Regions from separate parts of the Bacillus sp. ISL-77 genome, predicted to be linked through region 2. Evidence: riboswitches for the same ligand, from Rfam matches in the RefSeq annotation. Region 2 holds a riboswitch; each other region holds the start of a gene.
What was found. Region 2 has a riboswitch for cobalamin ahead of J7E77_RS21505 (ABC transporter substrate-binding protein). Riboswitches for the same ligand answer to the same signal wherever they lie in the genome.
Positions count from the first base shown of each region.

Region 1 (4,924 bases), on a different contig from region 2:
GGAGCGGGAGATATTTTCTCATTTAATACCACTGTAGGTCCAAGTGATGCCGCCCACGGATATCAAAAGGCGAAGGAAATTGTAAATAAGCAATTAGTCGACGGAATCGGCGGAGGAATTTGCCAGACGTCATCAACCCTGTTCAATGCAGTGGATCAGGTAGGTGTTAGTTATATTGAAAAACATCACCATTCCTTGTCGGTTGGGTATGTACCTGCTGGCAGAGATGCAACCGTATCTTATGGTGGACCGGACTTTCAATTTCAGAATACCACCGGTGCCCCATTTATCATTAAATCCATCTATAAAAAGGGAACCTTAACCATCGAAGTAAGGACATCCTCAACCTACCAAAGTCTGATAGTCAAACAATAATGAGTGTCAGGCACCAAACTTCTTTGGTGCCTTTTCTGCATATTCCTAACCTACAAGGAGAAAAATACCTTTGGTTCTTTTAGAAAATTGTAGGAGGAATAGTATGAAATTGTTTCAAAAAACGCTTCTTTCCTTAACGATCCTAGCACTGGTGGCGATAACGGGATATCAAAGTGCTTCAGCTCGTGCCCTAAGGGATATGGATAATCAATTTCAAACTGTTACTAAGCCTCAAGTTGTAGAGGTTAGCAGACAGAAACCAACTATAGGAAAAGATCAAGGGTTATCTGAAGAATATCATGGACATAAATCCAACCGTCCAGAAACGGTCAATCCCAAAAAGGGAAAGCCACCGGCCGCAAATAATCGTTTCATTCAGGTCCAACTATTAGGGATTAATGACTTGCATGGCCAATTAAATGTGACTCGGAAAGTTAACGGGAAACCGGCCGGTCGGGTCGATTATTTAGCAGCCTATTTAAAACAGCGTGAAGCAGAAAATAAAAATACGCTATTGGTTGAAGATGGAGACATGGTTGGGGCCAGCCCTCCAATTTCGGCCCTTTTACAGGATGAACCAACAATCGAGATCTTGAACAAACTGGGTTTTGACATCGGTACTGTTGGTAATCATGAATTTGATGAAGGTTTAACGGAACTGATGCGCCTCATAAAAGGGGGAACACATCCGAAAACTGGCAATTTTGCAGGTTCAAACTTCCCATGGATTGTTGCCAATGTAGTCAATGAGAAAACAGGAAAAACGATTCTGCCTCCTTATCAAGTGATCAAAGTAAATGGGATGCCCATTGGTTTTATCGGTGTGGTAACTACTGAGACTCCAACGCTTGTTGTCCCTAGCGGCGTGGCAGGATTAAAATTCACGGATGAAGTAGAAGCAATTAATCAGAATGTAGCGGAGTTGAAAAAACAAGGGGTAAAGTCGATTGTCGTTTTAGCCCATAACCCAGGCACTTCAGGTACAAACGGAGAAAATCCAGCAGGGCAGCTTGTCGATATCGCAAACCGGGTCGACGATGAAGTGGATATCATCTTCGGCGGCCATAACCATGCCTATATGAACGCAACGATTGACAATAAACTAGTTGTTCAATCCTATTCCTATGGAACTGCTTTCTCTGATGTTGATCTTGAGATAGATCCTAAAACAAAGGATATTGTCTCAAAAAGAGCTGAGATTGTAACTACCTTTCAAGAAGGAATCGAGCCCGATCCCGAAATTAAGAAAATGATAGAAGGATATGAAGCAAAAATAGAACCGATAGTTAATCAAGTTGTTGGCTCTTCATCTGAAAGTCTGACGGCCAAGCAAAATGAAAATGGTGAGTCAGTGCTTGGCGATTTCATTGCGGATGCACAAAGGAAAGCGTTGAATACCGAATTAGCCTTTATGAATCCTGGCGGCATTCGAGCCGATATTGATCCTGGCGATATCACCTGGGGAGAAATTTACACGGTACAGCCCTTTAATAATGACCTTGTCAAAATGTCGATGACGGGACAGCAAATCCGAGAATTGCTCAACCAGCAGTGGGGGGCAACAAAAACGAACATGCTGCAGATTTCTGGCTTAAGCTATACTTGGGATCCAAATAAACCAGCAGGGCAAAGGGTAGTGAGCACCAAGCTTCCAGATGGCACGGAAATGGATCCTAATAAACCCTATTCTGTGACAGCGAATATTTTTCTTTCTGGAGGCGGAGATGGATTTACTGTATTTACTCAAGCTAAAAACAAAGAAGTCGGACCCGTTGACCTTGATGCATTAGTTAACTTCAGTAAAGCCCAGCCAAAACCGTTCACTTATGGCATTCAAAATAGAATACAAAGGGTTCAGTGACATCCTTGGTGTTTTAAAAAAAGGTGTCAGGCCAGATAGGTTTCATTTTTATTTAATAATAGACTTGAATTATTTTGGTGACTATACTATTATTTAAATTAATCGATTCACTATATATTGTTTCAATAAATAATAATCAAACTATATATTGTGTTAACCTTAAGAGACGATGCCATTGTGGCTTAATAGGGAATCTGGTGTAAATCCAGAACTGCCCCCGCAACTGTAAATGCTGACGAAATGAGCAAACCACTGTATAAGAAATGTCTAATCTATTAGGTACTTATATGGGAAGGGTTCAAAGTAGGAAGAAGCATGAGTCAGGAGACCTGTCTTTCTTAAGATGTTTCAACTTCTTCGGGGATTGAGAAGATGAACGGTGGCGACAGGAGGCATTGGATTTTTTTATTCCTTTTGTAGTGTATCGTTTCATCCGCTCAATTACCGTTGAGCGGATTTTTTTTATTATAGGGGGAAATGTAATGATAACTAAGGAGATTCAAGCAGAACTTAATTACGTATTAGAATCTATTAATCAAGTTTCAGAAAAATATCAGATAGATACTACGGAGCTTAAAGAGCAAATTAGTAAACTGGATGAAACAGAGGGGGAAGCTAATCACCAAGCCTTATTATATGCTGTGAATCAAATTGCAATAGACCAACCAAATTGGACATTTGTCGCTGCCCGTTTATATCTGAATGAATTATATAGAAAGTCAGCAAAAAATCGAGGCTATAATCGTTCTTTAAAATATGGAGATTTTTATAGATTAATAAAAGAATTGACTGATACCGGGATATATTCTCATAATTTACTTAGCTTATATAGCAAAGATGAAATCGAGCAACTAGCAAAAGAGATAAATCCAGATAAAGATTTATTATTTAATTACATAGGGTTATTTTTACTGGCGGATCGCTATCTGGCTCAAGATCATAATAGAAATGTATATGAACTCCCGCAGGAGAGGTTCATGATTATTGCCATGACGATTATGAAGGATGAAAAGAAGTCCATCCGCTTCCAACTTGTAAAGGAAGCGTATTGGGCACTTAGTAATTTATATATGACGGTTGCTACCCCCACTTTAGCGAATGCAGGCAAAAGCTTTGGTCAGCTTTCCTCCTGCTTTATTGATACAGTAGATGATTCCCTTGATAGCATCTATTTAAATAATTGGGATATTGCTCGACTAAGCAAGGATGGCGGTGGTATAGGGATTTATTATGGTAAAGTTCGTGCCCTTGGTTCCGATATTAAGAAATTCAAAGGAAACTCTTCCGGAATTGTGCCATGGATTAAATTGTTAAATAATACAGCTGTCAGTGTTGATCAGTTAGGTCAACGGCAAGGTGCCATTGCGGTTTACCTAGATTTATTTCATAAAGATATCATGAACGGTTTTCTCGATTTGAAAACCAATAATGGGGATGAACGCCGTAAGGCCCATGACATTTTCACGGGTGTCACGATACCAGACCTATTTATGAAAAAATTAGAAGAGAAAGATGAGGATGGAAGAAGTATTGGGCAGTGGCATACATTTTGTCCCCATCAAGTAAAACAATTTATGGGCTGGAAGGATGAAAAAGGGAACCTTCTCGGACTTGAGGATTTTTATGATGAAACGGATGTTAAATTCTTTACCGAGAAATATGAAGAGGCCGCAGGTAACCCGCTTCTTCCTCGTAAAACCTACCGTGCCATGGATATTATGACACGAATCATGGTTGCTCAATTAGAAACAGGAACACCATACATGTTCTATCGTGATGAAGTAAACAGGCAAAATCCGAATAAGCATGTATTGGGTAAGGGCCGAACTTCTATTTACTGCAGTAATTTATGTACAGAAATTGCTCAAAATATGTCCGCAACGACGATTGTAAACGAATACCAGAATGAAGAGGGCAATATCGTGATAATTCGGAAGCCTGGTGATTTCGTTGTTTGTAATTTATCGTCTATTAATCTGGCAAAAGCAGTCCCTGCAGATGTTTTAGAGCGTTTAATTAGGATCCAAGTAAGAATGCTCGATAACGTGATTGATTTAAATACAATCTCTGTTGGACAGGCTCAACTTACAAATAAAAAGTACAGAGCCGTGGGTCTTGGTACATTTGGATGGCACCACCTACTAGCTCTTAAAGGGATTTACTGGGAGTCTGAAGCAGCGGTAAATTATGCAGATCATCTGTATGAGGACATTGCATTTTATACGATCCGTTCATCAATGGAACTAGCAAAGGAGAAAGGGTCTTATAGTCTATTTAACGATTCAGAATGGCATACAGGAAGTTATTTTGAACGGAAAAATTATCAATCGAAAAGATGGACTGAACTAAAAAGGGATGTCGTTAATAATGGCATTCGGAACGGATGGTTAATGGCTATCGCTCCAAACTCATCCACAGCGAAAATTGGAGGTTCCACTGACGGAATCGATCCTATCTATTCTGTTGAATATGCAGAGGAAAAGAAAAATTTTAAATTTAAAGTTACTGCACCGGATTTAAACCATATCACATATGACTATTATCGTCGCTCGCGACATGAATTAGATCAAGTGTGGAGTATTAAACAGAATGCGGCACGTGGACGCCATATTGATCAGGGCATTAGCTTTAATTTATATGTTAGGCACGATATAAAAGCAAAGGACTTGCTCAACCTGCATATGGAAG
Region 1 covers NZ_JAGGQY010000033.1:2,671-7,594, forward strand. The annotation lists gene J7E77_RS12695 (VanW family protein) at 1-375, shown strand, start outside; gene J7E77_RS12700 (bifunctional metallophosphatase/5'-nucleotidase) at 479-2,236, shown strand; cobalamin riboswitch at 2,386-2,587, shown strand; gene J7E77_RS12705 (ribonucleoside-diphosphate reductase subunit alpha) at 2,719-4,924, shown strand, end outside.
Region 1: another riboswitch for cobalamin. It lies ahead of J7E77_RS12705 (ribonucleoside-diphosphate reductase subunit alpha); the one in region 2 lies ahead of J7E77_RS21505 (ABC transporter substrate-binding protein).

Region 2 (4,924 bases):
AACGGTGACATCCTTTACGGGAAAGCTGTTCACGGTAGATGTTATGCCCGAAACGGTCAAAGCTTCAAGTTTAAATATGGTAAAGCGAGGTTCCAAAGTAAATCTTGAGCGGGCGATGGCAGCAGGTGGAAGGTTTGGCGGCCATTTTGTCTCAGGACATATCGATGGAACAGGCATAATTAAAAGTAAACAGTCCTTCGAAAATGCGGTCTACTATGAGATTGAAGCGGAGCAGGAATTATTAAAATATGTCATCTTAAGAGGCTCTATCACGGTAGATGGGACAAGTTTGACTGTTTTTGCGGTAACAGAAAATAGTTTTACACTATCGATCATCCCCCATACATTATCGGAAACGATTTTGGGACTAAAAGGGTCAGGGGATATCGTTAATCTAGAATGCGATATGATTGGTAAATACGTTGGACATTTTATCAAAAACCTTTCAAGTGATACAGCGCAAAAGCGTAAGACAGGGATAACGGCACAATTTTTAGCAGACAATGGCTTTAATTAAATGATGGTTGGAAAAGTCTAGTTTTAATTGGTTTGTAATTTTGAAAGGAGAGATGTGGCGTGTTTAATACGATTGACGAAGCTCTTGCTGATTTAAAAGAAGGAAAGGTTGTTATTGCCTGCGATGATGAGAACAGGGAAAATGAAGGGGACTTTATTTCTCTTGCTGAAAAAGCAACGCCTGAGGTTATAAATCTTATGGCCACTCACGGAAGAGGTCTAATCTGTGTTCCCATTGACGAGGCATTAGCTCAAAAGCTCGACTTACATCCAATGGTTTCCAAGAACACGGATCCAAATCGAACAGCTTTTACCGTAAGCATTGACCATAAATTTTCTACCACTGGCATTTCTGCATTTGAACGTTCAGCAACGGTGTTGAGTATGGTTGACCCGGAATCAAAAGCATCTGATTTTTTAAGACCAGGGCATATGTTTCCGCTAATTGCTAAAAAAGGCGGAGTCTTGAGCAGAACGGGGCATACAGAAGCAGCTGTAGACCTTGCAATTTTATGCGGTGCCAAGCCTGCTGGTGTCATTTGTGAAATCATGAATGACGATGGCACGATGGCACGTGTCCCCCAACTGCGTAAAATTGCTGATAAGCTAAACATTAAAATGATAACGATTAAAGATTTAGTAGAATACCGAAACAACAAGGAAAACTTAGTTAAGCGGGAAGTTTAAAACAAATTTAGGAGGCATACTCATGGGTAATATTTTTGAAGGAAATTTAGTTGGCTCAGGATTAAAAGTTGGAATCGTGGTTGGACGTTTTAATGAATTCATTACAAGTAAATTATTAGGCGGTGCACAGGATGCACTTAAAAGACATGGCGTCAGTGAGACAGACGTAGATATTGCCTGGGTACCAGGTGCATTTGAGATTTCATTAATTGCCCAAAAAATGGCTAATAGCAAAAAATATGATGCAGTTATCACGCTCGGCACAGTCATTCGCGGCTCTACTCCACATTTTGACTTTGTTTGTAATGAAGTGGCAAAAGGGGTTTCCGCAATTAATTTAAGTAGTGGCATTCCGGTCATTTTTGGAGTGTTAACCACGGATTCTATTGAACAAGCGATTGAGCGTGCCGGAACAAAAGCAGGTAATAAAGGTTGGGACGCAGCATCGGCAGCTATTGAAATGGCAAATTTATGCAGAACGATTGAACTATAAAATTATTGCAAAAAACATATACAAATCATTCCACCTTTTCTATAATGAATTTAACAAAAAATATTTTTAAAAATTAGGTGCTAAATCTTTACGAAAGATTTTCAGCTTAAAAGGGAAGTTTGGTATAAGCCAACGCGGTCCCGCCACTGTAAATGAGAGCAACCTATATGGTGCCACTGTCGAATTCGATGGGAAGGCATAGGAAGCGATGATCATGAGCCAGGAAACCTGCCTAATTCTTGTGCGCCAATAAACCTACGAGGATAGGAAGGTGTTGAAGGCTAGACTCCTTTTACTTTTCACTAGTAATTGAATCTAATCATACCAACATCTCCATTAACAGTGTGGAGATGTTTTTTTGTTGTTATCCAAGCAATTGTGTTTAGCACAAGAGGAATTATTTTTTGTTACATAAGGTAATTACACAGAAAGCAGGGAGAAAAATGAAAAAATTGTATTCATTGCTGTTAGTAGTATTATTGACAGTAGGAGTTTTAGCAGGATGTGCTGAAAAGAAAGACGAAGTTAACGAAGAAAATAAAACTAGTGTAGAAAAGAAAACAGCGGAAATAACCTATCCAGTTACACTTACTGATGCTGCCAAAACTAAAGTTATCATCGAAAAGAAACCTGAAAAGATCGTTTCACTAATTCCAAGTAATACAGAAATTGCATTTGCATTAGGACTTGACAAAGAAGTGGTGGGAGTGTCTGATTTCGATAATTATCCGGAAGCAGCGACGAAAAAAGAAAAAATCGGCGGACAGGAAATAAACTTAGAAAAAATCATTTCCTTAAAACCAGATTTAGTGCTAGCACATGCATCGTCCGCTCATAATTCTGAAGCAGGGCTTCAGCAGCTTAAAGATGCTGGAATTACCGTTTTGGTTGTTAATGATGCGCAAAATTTTGACCAAGTTTATGATTCCATTGATATGATTGGGAAAGCTACCGGTGAAACAGCGAAAGCCGATGAGATGATTAAAGGGATGAAGGATAAATTGGCCGAAATTAAAGCAAAGGCTGGGGAAATAAAAGAAAAGAAAAAGGTATTAGTTGAAGTTTCACCCGCTCCAGAAATTTATACACCTGGCAAGAATACCTTTATGGATCAAATGCTAAATATAATTAATGCGGAAAACATCGCAAATGATCAAGAAGGCTGGATTAAAATTGATCAAGAGGCGATGATTAAACGCAATCCAGATGTAATCCTGACTACCTATGGATACTATGTCAAAAATCCGGCGGAACAAGTTTTAACTAGAAAGGGCTGGGAAACGGTCAACGCTGTAAAAAATAAGCATGTAGTCGATGTGGATTCTGATCGCGTGACTCGCTCAGGCCCTCGGATCGTTGAAGGAGTAGAAGATCTTGCAAAGGCTGTCTATCCTGAGATTTTTAAATAATAAATATTTAGCCTATATAATAGCTGGAATGTTCCTTGTTCTAGCTTTTTTATTAGGGATTTCAATTGGAACAGTTTCGGTTCCAATCTTAACAATTATTAAGATTATCAGTGCTAAATTATTTGGGGTTATTTCATTGGAGACAATTGACCCTATGTATTCAAGTATTGTCCTTAACATTCGCTTACCTAGAGTGATTTTATCTGGTCTTGTCGGGGCTTCTCTTGCTATTGCAGGGGCAGTCTTCCAAGGTCTGCTAAGAAATCCGTTAGCAGATCCTTATACATTGGGTGTATCCTCCGGGGCGTCAGTTGGAGCGGTGTTGACACTGTTTTTCCATCTATCTATTCCTTTTATTGGTTCCTTCACATTACCATTGCTAAGTATTTTATTTTCCTTTTTAACCATCTTTTTAGTCCTTACTTTCGCCAGTAAAATAGAGCGTTCGATGAGAGTGGAAACGATTATTTTAACAGGGATAATTTTTAGCTCCTTCTTAGGGGCAATTATTTCGCTGATGATTGCGCTTACTGGAGATGAGTTGAGGCAAATTATTGGCTGGCTATTAGGAAGTGTATCGATGAGAGGCTGGGAGTACATAAAGATCATTTTGCCATTTTTTATCATTGGCTCAGGCCTGCTGATTTTTAATGCAAAGGAACTAAACGCCATGTCGTTTGGTGAAGAGCGGGCACAGCATTTAGGGGTCAATGTTCAAAAAAGAAAGCTAATTATTTTAACAGCTGGCTCTATTTTAACAGGAGCGGCAGTTGCGGTGTCAGGTACCATTGGTTTTGTCGGGCTAGTGATTCCACATTTATCAAGATTATTATGGGGTCCCGATCACCGGCACCTCCTTCCGTTATCAATCATAACAGGAAGCGGTTTTTTAATCTTAGCTGACCTAATTTCAAGAACAATCATATCTCCTACAGAATTACCCATTGGTGTCATCACGGCTTTAATTGGTGCACCGGTATTTGCAATAATCCTGCTCCAAAGAAAAAGAACGGAAAGAAGTGGTTAAAGGATGCTTAGTGTTCAACAGATTTCCGGTGGATACTCGAGTGAAGCGGTTCTGAAAGACATTTCTTTTGATGTGGAAAAGGGAGAATTATTCGGGATATTGGGGCCGAATGGAAGTGGAAAGACAACCCTTTTAAAAATGCTTAGTGGAATTTTACCAATCCAAAAGGGTGAGATTTTTATCAATCGGAAACGGCTGCAGGAATACAAAGCAAAACAGCTGGCCCAAATTATTGCCGTTCTTTCACAACATTCATCACAATCTTTCTCATACACCGTAAAAGAGACCGTCTCGCTTGGCCGTTATGCACATCAAAAGGGGTTGTTTCAAACCTGGAGTAAAGCCGATGAAGAGGTTGTCCAACGAGTAATGAAGCAAATTGGTGTTTCCAGATTCCAAAATAAAAATATTCAGGAATTATCAGGCGGTGAAAAACAAAGAGTATTTCTCGCCCAAGCTTTGGCCCAAGAGCCTGAAATACTATTGTTAGATGAACCCACTAACCATTTGGATTTGTCGTATCAAAAGGAATTGTTAGATTTCTTAAAACAATGGACGTCAGAAAATGGATTAACAGTCATCTCCATTTTTCACGATTTAAACCTTGCCGGGCTTTATTGTGATCGATTGCTCCTTCTCGAAAATGGCAGGATAAATATTGATCATATTCCTAATGAGGTGCTGCGGGAAGATCGAATAAGAGATGTGTATCATACAGACATTCAAAAACATCCCCATCCTAAAGTCGCTGCACCGCAGATGGTTTTACTGCCAAAAGTGAATCACGAAGTT
Region 2 covers NZ_JAGGQY010000051.1:190,813-195,736, reverse strand. The annotation lists gene ribE (riboflavin synthase) at 1-517, shown strand, start outside; partial or broken gene ribB (3,4-dihydroxy-2-butanone-4-phosphate synthase) at 577-1,200, shown strand; gene ribH (6,7-dimethyl-8-ribityllumazine synthase) at 1,226-1,696, shown strand; cobalamin riboswitch at 1,755-1,946, shown strand; gene J7E77_RS21505 (ABC transporter substrate-binding protein) at 2,140-3,105, shown strand; gene J7E77_RS21500 (FecCD family ABC transporter permease) at 3,071-4,132, shown strand; gene J7E77_RS21495 (heme ABC transporter ATP-binding protein) at 4,136-4,924, shown strand, end outside.

Region 3 (4,924 bases), on a different contig from region 2:
TGCCGCGTGTTTTGGCCTTGTCATTTATGGTGCCTTCACAGGTGCAACTGAAATTGCTCCCGTTCGAAACTCTATGATTTACGCAATGATCGCCTATATCCTTATACAAATTACGGCAACACCTATCTGGCATAATCATGGCCTATGGCTGGCTTTCATTCTATACACTTTTGGGCGTTCTGGATTCTTGATCATGTATACTCCTAGATTAAATAAAAGATTATTATCTATAAACAAAGGAATCTGAAAATTACAGCTACTTTTGAATTGAATCATTTGTCATGTAACAAGGAGGAATAAAAAATAGCCAGGCATACAAATGAAATATCTATAGAGGAAGGATCAAGGGGCTCAAACGAATGCTCTATGAATTAACAATGGATAAAGACTTTGTCGCCTTAAAATTCCTGATTGATCGTCCGAATGTCTTCCATGTCGTTGGGGCTACCCATTTAGAAACATGGCATTCAAGATTCTTATGAAACCAAAATTAATCCCCTTAGTGGTATGAAAACCATTGCTAAACTACTAAAAAATTTAGGTGTAGCGGTAGAAACTCCGCTGCTAGAGAACGTTGGAGACAATTCTCCATTAGACTTGTTGGGTGATAAAACTGATATCTAGTGGAACTTCACGAAAAAGCAGGTAATGGCTAGTAATAGCTCAGGTACCTGCTTTTTTTTATGGAAAAAAGATGGAACCTACGAGACGATAACCTATGGAAAACGGACCTTGGAATGCTCCTGTGAATTCGTACATAAGTATATATGGAGAATAATAAGACAGGTGGGTTGTAAATGGACACCAATGACTTCAATAAAGAGCTCCATCATTATTACACAAAAATACGTGAGACGAATCATCCCTATTATTGGTACTGTTTGGCTAAAACGCAGTCAAGAGCTGGATTAACAAATGAAGCACTGCAAACAATTGATCTGGCTTTGTCCTTTCCCAATCCTTATCCTTCAAAGCACAAACTTTTTGAAATACGGGCCGGACTGCAATCAGCTGATTCAAGACAGATAGATACTAATAGTCCAGCCATCGTAACAGTAAAGAGGGGTGATATTGACGGAGACGGGATAAAGGATAATGTTTATCTTACGGCATATAAAACTCCTGATAGTCCATTTTGGAAAGATATCACATTGGTTGTCCAAAATGGGAGAACACATCACTATGATCACATCCATTTTAAAAATAACTCAGGATACAACCCCACACTTTTTCTAGGTGATTTGACAGGAAACAAGGGGGAAGATATTTTAGTGGTTATTGATACCGGAGGAAGCGCCGGCACGGTTTATGCGTATATCTTTTCTTATATGAACGGTCAAATTAGACAAATATTTGATTCAGATGCATTCAATGATTCCTATAAGTACGATGTGACATATGAAAATCAATACAAAGCAAAGGTAATCAGTTATCGTCTCAGAGAAAAGTATATTCTTGACCTTATTTATAAGGGGAAGGAATATTTATCGGAAATCTATAACCCCCAAGGAATATTAAGGGCTCCTATTAATGGGTGGGTGAATCCTTTGTCTGGTTTATACCCGATTGATTTTAACAGGGATAATAGATATGAACTCGAAGCGTATCAAAGGATAGCTGGCAGGTATAATGCGGACAGTCTGGGATATGTACAAACTGTATTGAAATGGAATGGTCAGGAGTTTGGACATGACAGACAGACAGTGGCCACCTTTGGTGGGGAGATGTAACAATTGGACCTTTTAATAAAAGAAATGAACAAATATTTTTTCACCTAACATAAGAGGCCTAATGGAATAATTGTTAATCAAAAATTAGCTAGGGTGTCCTTAAAAATAGGGAACCCTTTTGTAATCAGAAAGGAATAAAAATTTTTAATTTTAAACCATCGTTTTATCGAGCCTTTCAAATCCGATAGCTATGCCGATCCCCTAAAATAATATAAGGGAATTAAAAAAGCACTTGAAATATTCTATTTGTTAGACTAGTATAATTATTATCTCTTAAAATTACATATGAATTTGTTAATTATTAGTTAAGATGCCTTAGGGCTTAATAGGGAATCTGGTGAAAGGCCAGAACTGTCCCCGCAACTGTAAGTGTGGACGAAATAGACAAACCACTGGACCGTTTATTTATTGACGATTCGGGAAGGGTCTAAAGTAGGAAGAAACACAAGTCAGGAGACCTGTCTTAGCTTTTTAAGTTTCGATTTCTTCGGGGGTTGAGAAGATGGAACGTTTGGACAAAAAGGATTATTTATTAACTTTCTTTGTGCTGACGTTTTATCCGTTCAACTAATGTTGAACGGATTTTTTCGTTTTGATGATTCTAAATCATTTTTAATTCTCATAGTTTAGCTTTAGAAGGAACAAGCCTTTTTAACAATTGAATAGATTAGGATAGGTGCACGAATATGTGCTTAATAGGGAAGTACGGTTTAAATCCGTCACGGTACCCGCCACTGTATGGGGAGTTCATTGCAGATGTCACTGAAGGAATTCGGGAAGACGCAATGGAATGATGAACCTAAGTCAGGAGACCTGCCTTTACCTAATAACTTCCATCAACCTACGGGAACATAGGGAGAAGTGCTGAACATACACCGCTATTTTTTTGTGTGTATATATTCTGCACCCCTATGTCATAGGGGTGCTTTTTTTACGTAAAAAACGAAAAGGAGAGTGTGACATGACTACTTGGAATTTACAAGGGACGAAACACCATGTTTTCATTTGCAACGGCAGCAGCTGTATGAGAAAGGGTGGGGAGGAAGCGACACAAGCGATTCGGAATGAAATCACCAATTTAAACTTAGATTCACTCGTACATACAACAAGAACGAGATGCAATGGGAGATGTAAGGACGCTCCCGTTGCTATCGTTTATCCAGACGGGACCTGGTATAAAAACGTGACGCCAGAAGTGGGAGCTACGATTGTAAGGCGTCATCTGGCGGAAGGTCATTGCCTTCAGGAGCATGCGATCTATGAATATTCCGAAGAAGGATTCATACAGCCAGAAGGGTCGGAATGCATCGAAGGAGTACAAAAAGCTGTTAAAGAAAAGATTTAACAGCGGATAGTATCTGGATTCTAGTTTGAAATTTTGGAAGGTGGCGTAATAGTGTGAAAGGCAAATTATTAATTATTGGTTTTGGCCCCGGTGATGAAAAACATATCACCGGACGGGCAAAAGAAGCCATCGAAGAAAGTGATATCATCATCGGCTACAAAACCTACGTTGATTTAATCAAGGGATTAATAGCTGGAAAGCAAATCATCAGCACAGGAATGACAGAAGAAGTGAGCCGGGCCCAGGAGGCAGTGAAACAGGCCGAACTCGGTTACACGGTAGCCGTCATTTCAAGCGGTGATGCCGGTGTATATGGAATGGCAGGACTGGTTTACGAAGTGCTAATCGAAAAAGGCTGGAAAAAAGACTCAGGGGTAGAAGTGGAGGTGGTCCCTGGCATTTCTGCCATCAACTCCTGTGCTTCTTTATTAGGCGCGCCGGTCATGCATGATGCCTGTACGATCAGCTTAAGTGACCATTTGACACCTTGGAGCTTGATCGAGAAACGAATCGAAGCGGCCGCTCAAGCTGATTTTGTGATTGCCTTATATAATCCAAAAAGCGGGAGAAGAACACGACAGATCATGGAAGCACAAAAAATTCTACTAAAATATCGCTCGCCAGAAACCCCTGTAGGATTGGTAAAGAGTGCTTACCGTGATAGTCAAAAGATCGTCTTAACCAATTTACAAGAGATGCTAGATCATGAAATTGGAATGTTAACCACCGTTTTAATTGGCAACTCTTCAACATTTTACTACGACGGCTTGATCATCACTCCGCGCGGTTATCAGCGGAAGTATACATTAAATCAGGCAATACAGCCGTTGAAACCGCATCAACGTTTGCAAAAGGAAGCCGAACCATGGGCACTGGAGCAAACAGAAGAAGTAACACCGGTGCACAAAAAACTAGTCACCCCAACCTCAGTGAAAGAGTCGCCAAGAGAGCTGGCTGAGGAAGCCTTGCAAATGATCCTTGGTGAGAACGATGGCCTATCCCAAGGTTTAATGGTGAAGCAAGACTTTCAATCTATTTTTGAGGTAGCGGTCAGCCCTGGTGTCGCCAATAAAAAATTTACCGCGACTCAGATGGTCATTCTTTCCGAAATTGTCGGAGAAGAAGGTGTCATGGAATACACACAAGACCATTTTATGAAGTTGCAAATTTTAACCTCTAAGCCTGATGAGATTGTTGAAAAACTAGCGGCGGCCAACTTTTTGATTGCTCCTGTTGGTGACGTATTAACCGTAAAAGCCTGTGATTTTTGTGACGGAGAAAAGAAGGATTCCATCCCTTATGCCGATGAGCTGCAGGAAAGACTTGGCGGCATTGAACTCCCCAAAGAATTGAAACTTGGTGTGAATGGCTGCGGTATGGCCTGTTATGGAGCCGTAAAAGAGGATATTGGCATTGTCTACCGTAAGGGAGCGTTTGATTTATTTTTAGGGGCAAAGGTAGCCGGAAGAACGGCACATCCCGGCCAAATCGTAGCGGAAGGAATCGCACCGGACCAAATTGTCGGGGTCATAGAGGGGATTGTTCAAGAGTACAAACAAAAGGCCTATCCAAATGAACGTTTCTATAAATTTTTTAAACGGGTCAAAGAGGTTCAAGGTTTTGTGTACCAGGATATCACACCAAACCTTATAATCGAAGCGGCTGTTTGCGGGGAGTAATGGGAAGAAGTCTAGGTCAATTGGCAGGTAGGCATTTACAAACAAAGGGGAGGAAATATTTTGAAAGCAATTTTATTTGTGGGGCATGGGAGCAGAGATCAAGAGGGAAATCAGCAGGTTCGCGAGTTCATCGGTGAGATGAGAAAGACTTGGGACGATTCTTTCCTGGT
Region 3 covers NZ_JAGGQY010000002.1:181,675-186,598, reverse strand. The annotation lists gene J7E77_RS00980 (MATE family efflux transporter) at 1-247, shown strand, start outside; gene J7E77_RS31030 (hypothetical protein) at 360-482, shown strand; gene J7E77_RS00975 (VCBS repeat-containing protein) at 798-1,730, shown strand; cobalamin riboswitch at 2,022-2,210, shown strand; cobalamin riboswitch at 2,388-2,565, shown strand; gene J7E77_RS00970 ((2Fe-2S) ferredoxin domain-containing protein) at 2,692-3,075, shown strand; gene cobJ (precorrin-3B C(17)-methyltransferase) at 3,129-4,754, shown strand; gene J7E77_RS00960 (sirohydrochlorin chelatase) at 4,815-4,924, shown strand, end outside.
Region 3: another riboswitch for cobalamin. It lies ahead of J7E77_RS00970 ((2Fe-2S) ferredoxin domain-containing protein); the one in region 2 lies ahead of J7E77_RS21505 (ABC transporter substrate-binding protein).

Region 4 (4,924 bases), on a different contig from region 2:
TTCTGTTATCCTCTGCCTTAATTGTTGGTTTTCAACCTTTAATAGATGATAATCACTTGTGACTCTAAAAACCTTTTGTTTTTCATCCCAAGTAACCTTTGCTCCTACCCTGCTTAACTCTGATATCGGCACATACGTATTGTAAGGGTTATTTCTATAGTAATGATTGAAATACATCATATTTGAACATCACACCTCCATTTTCGTGCACTAATCATTTTATGCACATATACCTACGTGGTGATGTTCAGTTAATTAAACAAACCAAAGAGCCTTTCCAAAAATGGAAAAGGCCCTTAATTTAATTGTTAAGCTTAGATTTAAACAGTTTGTTGTTGCTGCTGGCGTAGTTTCCGAGCGGCTGACACCATATTTTTTAGCGATGCAATGGTTTCTTCTTCATGACGTGTTTTTAAACCACAATCTGGATTCACCCAGAACTGTTCTTTTGAAATAATTTCTAAACTATCGTTTAAAATCGCATTGATTTCTTCTAGACTTGGTACACGTGGACTATGAATATCATACACTCCTAAACCAATACCAAGTTCATATGGATTTTTTTTAAGAGATTGAATCAACTCCCCATGACTTCTAGACGTTTCGATTGAAATCACATCTGCGTCAAGGGCACGAATCGGCTCAATAAAGTCATTAAACTCGCAATAGCACATATGTGTATGGATTTGTGTTTCATTCTTCACACTAGAAGTTGCTAACTTAAAGGCATTTACCCCCCATGCTAAATAATCAGCCCATTTTTCTTTGCGTAATGGCAATCCTTCACGTAATGCCGGTTCATCCACTTGAATAATGGCAATGCCTGCATCTTCTAAAGCTTGAATCTCTTCTCTTAGTGCTAAGGCTAGTTGGTTGGCTACTTGTTCACGTGAAATATCATCGCGGACAAAAGACCAATTTAAGATTGTGATAGGACCTGTTAACATCCCTTTCACATACTTAGACGTTAATTGCTGTGCCGCTTCTACTTCCTTCACGGTCATTGGGGCTGTCCACTCGACGTCACCATAAATAATTGGTGGTTTGACACAACGTGAACCATAGGATACAACCCATGCTTTTTCTGTAAAGGCAAAACCTTCTAGCTTTTCTCCAAAGTACTCAACCATATCCGTCCGCTCAAATTCACCATGCACTAAAACATCCAGTCCTATTTCTTCTTGAATTTGAATCCAACGGGCTGTTTCACTTTTTAGAAACGCTGCATACTCAGCGTCTGTAATTTCCTTTTTACGCCATGCTGTACGTGTCCGTTTTACTTGATCTGACTGAGGGAAGCTGCCAATGGTTGTGGTTGGGTAATCCGGTAAATGTAATGCCTCTTTCTGCAAAGGCTGGCGTTCGTTAAACGTCAATGGACGGGTAAAATGCTCTGGCTTTACTTGTGATACCAGCTCTTTCACACGTGCATTTTTCCTCGCCTTATGCTGCTCTAATGCTTCAGTCGCTATCATACTTTGTGATACGCTCTTATTTCCAGTCCAGTTCTCGTCACGAAAATAGGATGTGATATGTGCTAACTCAACAATTTTCTCATCGGCAAATGACAAAGCATTTGTTAATGTCGCATCTAGACGCGTTTCAGCCTTCGTCGTCACAGGTACATGCTGTAAACTACATGAAGACTGAATCCAAGCTTCTTTTACCCCGCTTAATGATAAAATAGCTTTTGTATTCATTGCTTTTTCAGCCAAATTCGCCCGCCAAATATCACGTCCATTTACGATACCAATTCCTAATACTTTGTCTTGTGGGAACCCGTGTTTTCGAAGTGAAGCCATATTCTCTTCGGCACCATGTATGAAATCAAGACCAATCCCTGCAACAGGTAATTGAGACAGCTCTTCATACGCTGATAGTCCTTCAAAATAGGTTTGCAACATGATTTGTGCAGCCGGTACTTCTTCTGCTAACTGTTTGTAAATTTCTTGCACTAGTTTTACATCATCTGCTGTTAGGGAAAGGGTTAGTGCTGGTTCTTCCACTTGAATCCACTGTGCCCCAGCCTCTACAAGTTGCTGGAATACTTGAGCATATAACGGTAAGAGTTTTAAAATAAACAATGCTTTGGTTTTGGCATCGTATCCTTTCGTTAATTTAACAAAAGTAAAAGGACCGATTATTGTAGGCTTTGTAATAAGACCTAATTCCTCTTTGGCCTCTTCAAAATAATCTAAAATGTAGTTTTTGGTTAATTGTAATGACTTGCCTTCATACTCAGGTACAATGTAGTGATAGTTTGTGTTAAACCACTTTGTCATCTCACAAGCCACAACATGGCTTGCCCCACGGGCCATTTCATAATAAATGGTTAGATCGACTTCACTACCTGTCCACTTATAACGATTTGGGATCAATCCGAACATTGCCGCATGGTCAAGCATACGGTCATAAATGGTAAAATCCCCAACTGTTAGTAACTCTAAGCCTAATGATTGCTGGCGCTTCAAATTATTCAAGCGATTCGTTTTCATCTCGAAAATAAATTGCTCCTCTGATATCGCACCCTTCCAAAAAGATTCTACACAACGTTTCCACTCCCGATTATCACCAATGTACGGGTAACCAATAGCAGTACTTACTAAATTCATTTTACATTCCTCCTGTTTTAAATTTACATATTCCCAAATAGAACAAAAGGCGCTGGAGCTGGATTCAGAGAACTAGTTCACGTTATCCAAAATAAATGATTTGATAATCTCCTATACAACAAAAAAGCCATCTCCACAAAATGGAAATGGCTTTACAATCAAGTTAAAGGTATGCTTATAAAAATATGCATAAACATCGCTGCTCATAACTCGTTTGTCGTACAAATGACTGTCACCACCTATTTCCACGTAGGTATCTGGTGTGTACTAGAATTTGGCAGGTCTCCTGGCTTATCATCATTGCTCCTCACACCTTCCCATCATTTGACAGTGGTATTTGTGATTCACTCCGATTTACAGTTGCGGGACAGCGACGGAATTACACCGTTCTTCCCTTTTAAGCCAAGCCTTAGCTTGGCACCAATTCTTACACGATATGTAATTTTCACTAACTATAGCATATTAATAATATGAAGTACATAATTTTCTGAAAAGTATTCAGCATGATTATATGGTCATATCAAGATGTTGCTGGGTTATACATCCTTTTATTTCTTTTGGTCACTTTGTTTGCTGGGTACTTACCACAAAAAAGCATCAGGGTTTCGAAAAAAGTCCCACCGAATCATGGCAATGATCTTTACGGTTATATTTCTAGTCCATATGCTTATTCCTGTTTGATATTTAAAATCCACATTAATGTATAAAAAATCTGTCAATCCCCGAAGTTTGTATAATTTTGTTAATTATATAAAAGGGCTAGATGCCATTGGCTGGTTTCTCCCAGACAGCATCTAACCCACTATTCATCTTAGTCCCTTTATCCAGTGTGATTTAAAGGTTTTTTAATACAATCTTCGCGACCGCTTCCACATGCGTGGTCATCGGAAACATATCGACCGGCTGCACTTCCACCGTTTTGTATCCTCCGTCCTCCAATATCCGTAAATCTCTTGCTAGGGTGGCTGGATTACACGATACATAAACGACCTTTTTCGGTTTCATCTCAATAATGGTCTGCAGCAAGGCCTCGTCACAGCCTTTGCGCGGCGGGTCAACAACCAAAACATCGGCGACATTACCTTCCTTATACCACTTTGGTATAACAACCTCCGCTTCCCCTGCAGCAAACTCTGTATTCGTCATCTCATTTAACGCTGCATTCCGCTTAGCATCCTCTATTGCCTCTGGAACAACTTCTACGCCGAATACTTTCCTTGCTTTTTGTGCTAAAAATAGAGAAATCGTTCCGATTCCACAGTAAGCATCAATGACGCTTTCTTCACCGCTAAGGTCCGCATATTCAAGCGCCTTATCATATAACACCTTTGTTTGAACAGGGTTTACTTGGTAAAAGGACAGTGCAGAAATGGCAAATTTCACATCCCCGATATAGTCATAGATGACTTCATTCCCCCACCAAACTGTCGTTTTTTCCCCCATGATGACGTTTGTGCGCTTCGAATTGACATTATGGACGATTGACTTTACCTTCGGGAGCCGCGCAACAATTTGCTCAACCAGCTGATTTTTCTGAGGAAGATCCGCCGTCCTCGTGATAATTACTACCATGAGCTCTCCCGTCTGCTGACCATAACGAGCCATAATGTGTCTGAGTACACCTTTATGAGATTCCTCGTGATACGCACGAATCCCTAGCTCGCTGCATATTTCCTTTACCGTCTGAACCGCTTCATTAATTTCAGGCAATTGAATGACACTCTCATTCGTATCAACAATTTCATGGCTCCTCGGTCTATAGAAGCCAGCAATCAATTTGCCGTCCTTCTCTCCAACAGGTACCTGGGCTTTGTTGCGGTAATGCAAGGGATGGTCCATCCCCAGAATCGGATGAACAACAACATCCTCCAGTTTACCGATCCGTGTGAGCACCTGACGGACCTGGTTTTCTTTATATTTCAGCTGACCTTCATAGCTGATGTGCTCGAGCTGGCAGCCGCCAAATTTATGGATATCACCGCTCTCAATATCGACTCGGAACGGGCTTTTTTCATAAAGCTCGACCAATCGCCCAAAGCCGTACCCTTTGCCTGTCTTAATCACCTTCACTTTTGCCTTTTCGCCCGGCAGTCCGTTCGAGACAAATAACGGGTACCCATCAACCTTGGCCACACCCGCTCCGTCATGGGTTAAATCTTCAAAAACTACATCTATGTAATCATTTTTATTAACCGGTACTATTCTGCTCATACGTTTCTTCCTTTGCTCGTTTTGACTGCTAAGATTGTAACACAAAGCATGACTGATTGCGAAACCTGTTAATGGACAAAAGCCTTTTTTTCAATAAGACT
Region 4 covers NZ_JAGGQY010000027.1:120,987-125,910, forward strand. The annotation lists gene J7E77_RS11070 (outer membrane protein assembly factor BamB family protein) at 1-180, opposite strand, end outside; gene metE (5-methyltetrahydropteroyltriglutamate--homocysteine S-methyltransferase) at 321-2,612, opposite strand; cobalamin riboswitch at 2,872-3,052, opposite strand; gene rlmD (23S rRNA (uracil(1939)-C(5))-methyltransferase RlmD) at 3,447-4,823, opposite strand.
Region 4: another riboswitch for cobalamin. It lies ahead of metE (5-methyltetrahydropteroyltriglutamate--homocysteine S-methyltransferase); the one in region 2 lies ahead of J7E77_RS21505 (ABC transporter substrate-binding protein).